DNA from 2 places in the Erwinia sp. Eh17-17 genome. Region 2 is predicted to be linked to the other one. Evidence: predicted binding sites of a transcription regulator. Region 2 holds the regulator's gene; the other holds the start of a gene.
What was found. Region 2 encodes Fur, which represses iron uptake genes when iron is present. Its sites were predicted from a motif close to ATAATAATGAGAACNACTATCAA; they were not measured.

Region 1: the regulator Fur is predicted to act here: its motif matches at 1,363-1,385, upstream of fepD (Fe(3+)-siderophore ABC transporter permease).

The regions. Positions count from the first base shown of each region.
Region 1 is NZ_JBDFQT010000002.1:110,656-115,749, reverse strand. It holds gene entS (enterobactin transporter EntS) at 1-1,242, opposite strand, end outside; gene fepD (Fe(3+)-siderophore ABC transporter permease) at 1,412-2,437, shown strand; gene fepG (iron-enterobactin ABC transporter permease) at 2,483-3,517, shown strand; gene ABEH87_RS05880 (ABC transporter ATP-binding protein) at 3,520-4,326, shown strand; gene mfd (transcription-repair coupling factor) at 4,371-5,094, opposite strand, start outside.
Region 2 is NZ_JBDFQT010000002.1:587,979-593,072, reverse strand. It holds gene ABEH87_RS08160 (OprD family outer membrane porin) at 1-308, shown strand, start outside; gene chiQ (ChiQ/YbfN family lipoprotein) at 336-647, shown strand; gene ABEH87_RS08150 (beta-N-acetylhexosaminidase) at 669-3,332, shown strand; gene fur (ferric iron uptake transcriptional regulator) at 3,388-3,831, opposite strand; gene fldA (flavodoxin FldA) at 4,226-4,756, opposite strand; gene ybfE (LexA regulated protein) at 4,897-5,094, opposite strand, start outside.

The sequences.
Region 1 (5,094 bases), 480 kb from region 2:
TGCCGGGACAGGTGGCTCCGGTGTCAGCGTGGCCCGGCGCAGCGTGCCGACCAGACTGGCCAGCACCACCGCCACCCCGGCGGCTGCGGCACCAAACGACAACACGCTCACGACAGGCGCGAACAGCTTACCCAGCACCCCAAGGCCCAGCGCGCCGATAGAATCTCCGGTGACGTCCTGGGCGGTACCCAGACTGTTGACGCGCCCCAGCAGTGCATCAGGCGTGTGATGCTGAATCAGCATATATTGCAGCAGCGAGGCAATGGCATTGCAGTAGCCATACACCACAAGAGCGAGCAGGGCAGGGATAAAGTGGCTGTACAGCCCCAGCGAGGCAATGGCGAGGAACGCACAGGTGGCGCTGACCAGCACCAGCACCCCCGGCCGATCGTGACGCGGCACCCAGCCGCTGGTAAAGGCACCGATCATCGCTCCCAGCGGCACCGCCGAGTACATCAGGCCGATGGCGGAAGCGTTCGCATGATAGCTGACGGCCAGCGCCGGGAACAGGATACGCACTGCGCCGACGATGCTCACCAGCATACCCAGCAGCACCACCGACCCCACCACCTTTTGCTGGCAGACAAACCGTACGCCGCTGGCCAGCGCGCGCAGCGGGTGTTCCGGCTCCTGCACGTCCGGCTTCATGGTCGGCAGGCGCACCAGCGGGATCAGCGTTGCCAGCGTGCCGACGGCGGCCACGGCAAAGGCCCACTCCACCCCACCGGCGACAATAATCACCCCGCCAATCGCCGGGGAGAGGATCGCCCCCAGACGCACGGTGACCATACTCAGCGCACCCGCCGCGCCGAGATTCTCCCGCCCGACCAGCAGCGGGATCACCGCCATCAGTGCGGTCATTCCCAGGGCACCGAAGAAGCCATCCCAGGCCGCCAGAACGTACAGCGCCCACAGCGACGGCGCAGGAAGAAACGCGTTCAGGCTCAGAGCGGCAAAGCCAATACCGCAGGTGCCACGGGCAAACAGGATCAGTTTACGGCGATCAAGGCGGTCGGCGAGGATACCGCCGAGCATCAGCCCGATAAACATACCGACTCCGTCCAGCATCACCGCCACGCCCACCTGCAGGGTGGAACCCGTCATGGCCTGGATCTGAATCGGGACGCCGACAGCCAGCATCCCGAGTGAGAATACGGATAACATGCGCGCGCAAAAAATGGCGCGGAAGTGAGCGTTATTTTTCAGCAGACTGAAATCAAGCAGGATGGAGGGCTTAGCCATGAGTTTCCATGTAGTTGATGAAGCCGATGCCTGCGGCCGGAACGCTGTCCGGTGCGGCGCGTAAGGATGCCGATGTTTTTCTGGCGGAGCGCATGGTAACATATTTGATTAGTAACGTTAATGATAATAATACTCATATTCATTTGCATATGAAGAGGATCTGTCAGGGATGTCATTGCAGCAAACTTCCCCCGGTACGGCCGCGCTGTCGCAAGGTGTTTCGCGCAGCGCTGGCGTCATTATCTGCCTGTTGTTACTGGCCTTTGTCAGCCTGGCCAGCCTGATGCTGGGGGCAAAATCCATTGCCCCGGCGCTGGTGTGGCAGAGCTTATCCGGCCAGCTCACTAACGCTGACAGCATCATTATTCTGAATGCCCGCCTGCCGCGCACGCTGGCCGGGATACTGGTCGGCCTGGCGCTCGGCGGTGCCGGGGCGGTGATCCAGGCGCTGACGCGCAACCCGCTGGCCGACCCGGGAATACTGGGCGTCAACGCCGGGGCCAGCTTTGCCATGGCTATCGGCATTACGCTGTTTGGCGTCAGCGGAATGGCGGGCTGGCTTGGCTTTGCCTGGGGCGGCGCACTGATCGCCAGCATTGCGGTCTGGGCTATCGGCACCCTGAGCGGCGGCCGGGTGAATCCGGTGCGCCTGACGCTGGCCGGAGTGGCGCTCAGCGCGGTGCTGGGCGGCCTGACCTCGTCCCTGTCGCTGCTGAATCCGCAAACCTTTGACCAGCTGCGCTTCTGGCAGGCGGGCACGCTTGATATCCGCTCGATGGACAATCTGCTGCTGGTCGCTCCGGCGATTATCGCCGGGGCCGTGCTGGCGCTGGCGGTATCACGCTCGCTTAACAGCCTGAGCATGGGGGAAGATATTGCCGCCGCGCTGGGGACGCGGGTGGTGCTTATCCGCCTGCTGGCGCTGCTGGCGGTGATGCTGCTGTGCGGATCGTCCACCGCGCTGGTGGGGCCGATTGGCTTTGTCGGCCTGATGGTGCCGCACGTGGCGCGCTGGTGGGTGGGGGCTGACCAGCGCTGGATACTGATCTATTCCTTTCTGATGGCCCCGGTGCTGCTGCTTACCGCCGATATCGCTGGGCGATTTATGGCGCAGGGCGAGCTGCGGGTGTCCATTGTCACCGCCCTGATAGGCGCTCCGGTGTTGATCTGGCTGGTACGTCAGCGCAGGCATTAGGCTATTTTCCCCGGCATTTTGAATCAGGATTTAAGAGAGAACGACATGCACAGCAAAACATTACTGATCGGTCGCGTGGACAGCTGGCTGAATCTGCGTCTGGCGTCGCGGGTGCTGTGGGTCAACCTGACGCTGCTGCTGCTGGCCGCGCTGCTGGCGCTGTTTGCCCTGTGTTACGGCACGCTGAGCATCAGCCCCGGCCAGGTATGGCAGGCGCTGCAGGGAGAAGGACCCCGCGGTTTTATCACGGTGATAGGGCAGTGGCGTGCGCCGCGCGCGGTGATGGCGGTGGTGCTCGGCGCAGGGCTTGGTGTCAGCGGGGCGATTTTCCAGTCGGCGATCCGCAACCCGCTCGGCAGCCCGGACGTGGTTGGCTTTAACACCGGGGCCTTTACCGGGGCGCTGGTGGTGATTATCGGCTTCAGCGGCAGCTATTATCAGATTGCCGCCGGGGCGCTGATCGGCGGCATCGGCGCAGCTGCGCTGGTCTATCTGCTGGCGTGGCGTCAGGGGATTGTCGGATTCCGGCTGATTATTGTCGGGATCGGCGTGGGGGCGGTGCTGTCGGCGCTCAATACCTGGCTGATTGTCAGCGCTTCGCTGGAGAGTGCGATGAGTGCCGCGCTGTGGGGCGCGGGTTCGCTCAACGGCATCACCTGGGCGAAAGGCCAGCCTGCGCTGCTGCTGGTGCCGCTGACGATACTTATTGCGCTGCTGCTCGGCCGCCGTCTGCAGCTGATGGAAATGGGCGATGACAGCGCGCGGGCGCTGGGGGTCAATGCCGAATCCAGCCGTCTGTGGCTGATGCTGTGCGGCATTATCCTCACGGCCATTGCCACCGCCAGCGCAGGGCCGATCGCCTTTATCTCTCTGGCGGCGCCGCAGATTGCGCGTCGCCTCACCGGGGCGAACGCGGTGCCGCTGTTTTCCGCCGCAACCACCGGGGCGTTGCTGCTGCTGGCAGCCGATGTTATCGCCCAGCATGCATTTAACGGGATACAGCTGCCGGTCGGGGCCGTTACGGTCAGCATCGGCGGGCTGTATCTCATCTGGTTACTTATCAGGGAGTCACGACGTTAATCATGGAACTTTCTTTATCCCCGCGTCTTCAGGCCAGCGGAGTGACGCTGGGCTACGATCAGAAAGTGATCGCCAGCGAACTCAGCGTGCAGATCCCCGACCGTCAGTTCACGGTGATCATCGGCCCGAATGCCTGCGGAAAATCGACGCTGCTGCGTGCCCTGTGCCGCCTGCTGAAACCGCGCAGCGGCCAGGTACTGCTGGATGGCCAGGATATTCACCAGATGGGTACCAAAGCGCTGGCGCGTCAGCTTGGCCTGCTGCCCCAGCATGCGATTGTGCCTGAGGGTATCAGCGTGGCGGATCTGGTCGCGCGCGGGCGCTATCCGCACCAAAGCCTGCTGAAACAGTGGAGCGAAGCGGATCGCGATGCCGTGGCCCTGGCGATGCGCGCCACCAGCGTCAGTGAGCTGGCGCAGCGCAGCGTTGATGAACTGTCCGGCGGGCAGCGTCAGCGCGTGTGGGTGGCGATGGTGCTGGCCCAGCAAACGCCGCTGCTGCTGCTGGATGAGCCGACCACCTGGCTGGATATTGCCCACCAGATTGAGCTGCTGGACCTTTTCCGCCAGTTAAATCAGGAGCACGGCCACACGCTGGTGGCGGTACTGCACGATTTAAATCAGGCCTGCCGCTACGCCGACCACCTGATTGTGATGCAGGAAGGGAAGATTGTGGCTCAGGGCAGACCGGCGGAGATTGTTGATGCACCGCTGGTGCAGCAGGTGTTTGGTATGGACTGCGTGGTAATTGACGATCCGGTGTCGCATACGCCGATGATCGTACCGTGCGGGCGCTATCACCGGCCATAAAAAAGGCGGCTTATCAGCCGCCCAGGTTTTTAGTGAATCTGGTTTTACGCTGCCGCGTGCTCCAGCATCAGCGTCAGAAACTCCTGTACCCACTTCATGCGAACCTTTCGCTCACCCAGATCGCGGATAAACTTCAGGCGCGTCGGGCCGTCCAGACGCCAGTGCTGCGGCTCTTTCTGCAGCAGGCTAATCAGCCACACCGGATCGACCTTGTTCTTCTCGGCGAATTCAACAAACCCGCCTTTCTCGCTGGCTTCCACTTTGCGCACGCCCAGCTTTTTCGCCACCAGGCGCAGCCCGGCGATATCAAGCAGGTTGCGCGCGGCATCCGGCAACAGGCCGAAACGGTCAATCAGCTCAACTTTGAGATCGTCGAGCTCACCGGCCTGGTCGGCGCTGGCGATGCGCTTATAGAACGAGAGGCGGGTGTTGACGTCCGGGATAAAATCATCCGGCAGCAGCGCAGGCATGCGCAGTTCAATCTCCGTCTGGCTGTTGGTGAGATCTTCCAGCGACGGCTCGCGGCCTTCCTTCAGCGCATCAACGGCATTTTCCAGCAGCTCCATATACAGAGAGAAGCCGATGGTCTCCATCTGCCCGCTCTGGCCTTCTCCCAGCAGCTCACCGGCACCGCGAATTTCAAGGTCGTGGGTGGCCAGGGCGAAACCGGCACCCAAATCCTCCAGCGAGGCGATCGCCTCAAGGCGTTTGTGGGCATCGGTAGTCATGGACTTCGGATGGGGCGTTAACAGCCAGGCATAGGCCTGA
Region 2 (5,094 bases):
TGTATGACCTGGCCGGTTGGCAGTTGCCGGGACTGGGCGTGGGGGCTTCCTGTGCCTGGGGCTGGGGGGCGAAACCAGCCAATAATCCTGTTTATGATCGGAGCACCAGGCTAAAAGAATCAGCGTGGAATCTCGATCTCCTTTATACCATCCAGTCCGGTGTCGCCAAAGGGACGCTGTTTAAACTGCACTACACCCGTTATGACAATCACAGCAATATTCCCAGCTATAGCGGTGGCTACAACAATATTTTCCAGGATGAAAAAGACGTCAAATTTATGGTGATAGCGCCTTTTACCCTGTTCTGATCTCCCCGACATTTCCGGAGTATGGATATGAAAAAAACGCTGGTTATCACAACGATAGTTACCGCGCTCTGTGCCTGTTACAGCCTGACCACGCAGGAGCGAGAGGCCTATCGTCACTGCATCAACCAGGCCGACGGGAAAACAGTGAAAATGCAATCCTGCCGCCGGTTGTTGGATGTTTTGTCCCGGCAGCCTCAGCATCAGGACTTTGCTAAAAAAGAAACCGTGCGCGTGCTGGACTACCAGCGCTGCCTGGATGCTGAAAAGATGGGCGGAGGCGAGGCTATCGAAAGCAGTTGCGGACAATTATGGAAGGAAATTCAGCAGTCTAATCAATAAATAACAGGGAGGGGTGCCGTAATGAAATGGCAAAAAATGAGTTTACTGACGATCGCTGTGGTGATGAGTCTGGGTAACGGTTCAGTGATGGCCGACCGTTCGCTGGTCGAACAAATCAGCCAGTTTGGCGTGAAGTATCAGGTAACTGACAATCTGGCGGCATCACATGGCGTGAATTGTGCGATGCTTGGCGCCGACTTTGCTTCCTGCAATCGTGCAACGATTACGCTCACCAATAACGGCCCGGCGATTACCCGCAGAGACTGGGCCATCTATATGAGTAATGTGCACAAAACGCTGGCGGTAGAGAACGATCAGTTCCGTATGGTGCATATCGTCGGTGATTTAACGCGACTGGAACCGACTGAGAAGTTCCGCGGTATCAGTGCGGGGGCCTCCATTACGATCCCCATCATTAACGAATACTGGCAGCTATTTAGCACGGATGTGATGCCGCGCTGGTATGTCACCTCTGGCGATGCGCAGCCTAAAATTATCAGCGTGACTGATACTGACGATCTGAACAACTTTGTCGTTCCATTGGGTGAACACTGGAAGCGTATCGCGGAAGATAAAAACATTCTGATGATGCCCGCCAGCCGCTTTGAGAAAAACAGCGATATTGCACTGCTTCCCGCCAGCGCACTGCGCGGTCAGATTTTACCCACTCCGCTGAAGGTTAACGTGTTGCCTGAAGATGCTGACCTGAGTCAGGGAGTCAGCCTGAATTTGACCACGCTGTCATCAAATCAGGCCGAAGCTGTTGCACAACGCTTTAAACTGCTCGGCGTGCCGCTGAATGCTGCTGGCTACCCTGTGACCACACGAATTGATGTGACAAAATTCGACCGTAATTCACCAAAATCAGGGGCGTATACCCTCAGCATTAGCCAGAAAAAGGCGGAGATCGTCGGCTACGATGCCCAGGGGGTGTTTTATGGTTTACAGTCGATTCTCTCCCTGCTGCCTGCCGATGGCAGCAACAAGATTGCGACGCTGGAAGCTGTTGATGCGCCGCGGTTTGCCTATCGCGGTGTTTTCCTCGATGTTGGGCGCAATTTCCACAGTAAGGCCGTTATTCTGCGCATGCTGGACCAGCTTGCTGCCTGGAAGATTAACGTTTTTCATTTTCATCTGACTGATGACGAAGGATGGCGTATTGAGATTCCAGGCCTGCCGGAGCTGACCACCGTGGGGGCCAGACGCTGTCACGATCTGAGTGAACAACACTGCCTGTTACCGCAGCTGGGTTCTGGTCCCTTCAGTAACACCAGCGGAAGCGGTTTCTTCAGCCGTGACGACTATATTGAAATAGTGAAATATGCAGATGCCCGTGGAATTACGGTGATCCCTGAAGTGGATATGCCGGCACATGCCAGAGCCGCTGTGATCTCCATGGAAGCACGTCATCAGCGGTTGATAAAAGAGGGCAAGGTCAGTGAAGCCAATGAATACCGGCTTATCGACCCGACGGATAACTCGAATACGACGTCCGTTCAGCTTTACGATCGCACCAGCTATCTCAATCCCTGCCTGGACTCTTCGCTGCACTTTGTTGATAAAGTGATAAGCGAAATTCAGGCCATGCATCAGCAGGCCGGGCAGCCGCTGACACGCTGGCATTTTGGCGGCGATGAGGCAAAAAATATCCACTTTGGTCCCGGCTACAGCGATATTCTTCCCGGTCGTGCGGAAAAAGGAAAAGGGCTGCTTGATTTGAGCCGTGAAGATAAGCCGTGGGCAAAATCACAAGTCTGTCAGAAGATGATAAAAGCGGGCAAGGTCGCTGACTTCGCCCACCTTCCCAGCTATTTTGCGCTGAAGGTCAGCCATCTGGCTAAGTCTCACGGTATTGACCGTATGCAGGCATGGCAGGATGGCCTGAAAGATGCCCGCGATGCAGGGGAGTTCGCGACAAAGCAAGTAGCCGTTAACTTCTGGGATACGCTTTACTGGGGAGGGTACGACAGCGCCAGCGACTGGGCGAATAAAGGCTACCAGGTGATCATCTCTAACCCTGACTATGTCTATATGGATTTCCCCTATGAGGTTAACCCGCAGGAGCGGGGTTATTACTGGGGAACGCGCTTCAACGATGAACGTAAGATATTCAGCTTTGCACCAGATAACCTGCCGCAAAATGCTGAAACCTCGGTCGATCGCGACGGAAATACCTTCAGTGCCAGGTCTGATAAAGCCTGGGCAGGCGCTTACGGCCTGTCTGCCCAGCTGTGGAGTGAGACGGTACGTAGCGATGCTGATGTCGACTATATGATGTTCCCGCACGTGCTGCCCGTAGCTGAACGTGCGTGGCACCAGGCGTCATGGGAGCAGGATTACCAGGCGGGCAAAGAGTATATCGGTGGTAAAACTGAGTTCGTCGATCGCCAGGCTCTGCGCCAGGACTGGCAGCGTTTTGCTAATATTGTCGGGCAGCGAGAACTGGCAAAACTGGATCGGCGCGGGATTGATTACCGTGTGCCACAGCCGGGTGCACATATCATCGGAGGGAAACTGCAGGCAAACATTGCGTTACCGGGCCTGACCATTCAGTACAGCACGGATGCTGGAAAACGCTGGCAGCGTTACGATGATGACCATCAGCCAGAGGTCGCGGTGGGTGAGGTGCTGATACGGGCAGTCAGTGCCGACGGGCTGCGTTACAGCCGTGAAGAGCGGTTATAGCAGGCATAAAAAAACCGGTGGCTGAGCCACCGGTTTTTACACTGAACCTGGCAGATTATTTATCGTGCAGCGTCTCATCTTCACGACAGTCGCCCAGAGAACAGTGACCATAAAGATACAGACTATGGTTACTCAGTTTGATACCGTGACGCGTAGCGATCTCACGCTGACGCTCCTCAATATATTCGTCTCTGAATTCAATGACTTTACCGCAGTCCAGGCAGATCAGATGATCGTGGTGGTGCTGCTGGGTCAGTTCGAAAACGGATTTACCGCCTTCGAAGTTGTGGCGGGTAACGATCCCCGCGTCATCAAACTGGTTCAGCACGCGGTAAACCGTGGCCAGACCAATTTCTTCGCCCATATCAATCAGGCGTTTGTACAAGTCTTCCGCACTGACGTGATGGCCCTCTGGCTCCTGAAGCACTTCCAGAATTTTCAGTCGGGGAAGCGTGACTTTCAGGCCGGCCTTCTTTAATGCGGTGTTATTGTCAGTCATGCGGATATTGTCCTGTTACTTTGCTAGTCACTTAGTGGCTGAAAAGCCCTGAACATCGGTCGGCGCTAAGAACGAGTGCGTTTCAGTATAGAACTGATACTGCGAAATGAAAACCAAAAGGGATGCCTGAAACCGCAAGGGATGTAAGGATAAGTGTCATTACATCCAGGGAAGCGCGCGCCCGAATTATGTCAGGTTAACATTTCGATCTGCCTCATCTCATCGCCCTTTGGGCGACTCACGTCCTTCAAAAAGGGGCAGGCGCTGAGAAAGCGGGTAACCGATGGGGTTATTGTACAGTTTTGCAGGTGAAAGTTACAAACATGTATCTATTACTTCTATAGGAAAAACCACTTTCTTGATGTGAGATACCTCCCACATCAAGTGGTTGTGGTTATGCTTCGATGATGTCTTGCAGCTGAAGCTCATCAAAAATCTGTTTTACCCACCGATCAACACGCTCGTTGGTGAGTTCAGGCTGGCGATCTTCGTCAATGGCCAGGCCTAAGAAGTGGTTGTCATCAGCCATGCCTTTAGAGGCTTCGAAATGATAGCCCTCACTTGGCCAGTGACCAACGATCACCGCACCGTTCGGCTCGATGATGTCGCGAATAGTGCCCATTGCGTCGCAGAAATACTCGGAATAGTCTTCCTGATCGCCACAGCCAAACAGCGCCACCAGTTTACCGTTGAAGTCGATCTCTTCCAGCGTCGGGAAGAAGTCATCCCAGTCGCACTGGGCCTCACCGTAGTACCAGGTGGGGATGCCGAGCAGCAGAATATCAAAGGCTTCAAGGTCTTCTTTGCTGCTTTTAGCAATATCACGAACTTCTGCAACATCTTTCCCCAGTTGCTTCTGGATCATTTTTGCAATGTTTTCGGTATTACCTGTATCGCTACCAAAGAAAATGCCGACGAGTGCCATGAGTTTAATAACCTCTTGAATCTTAATGATATGGAGACTGCTGATTTTTCGCAGATAGCGTTAATGATAACAGACCGCTGTGAGCGGATAAACGAGTAATACTGCTGGTTTTGTCGCTGAGTGCTAAGGCCCGGATACGCTCAGGGCTGATGGCGCTGCAACTGTTCCAGCAGCATCTCTTCAATCAGCTCGCTGCGGCTCATATTACGCTCGAAAGCCAGCTGGTTCAGGACATCTACCGCCTCGCTGTTCATTTTCAGCTCAACGCGTTTCAGGCCGCGCACTTTATCACGCTTAAGCTGATTGCGTTTATTGATACGCAGCTGCTCATCACGCGT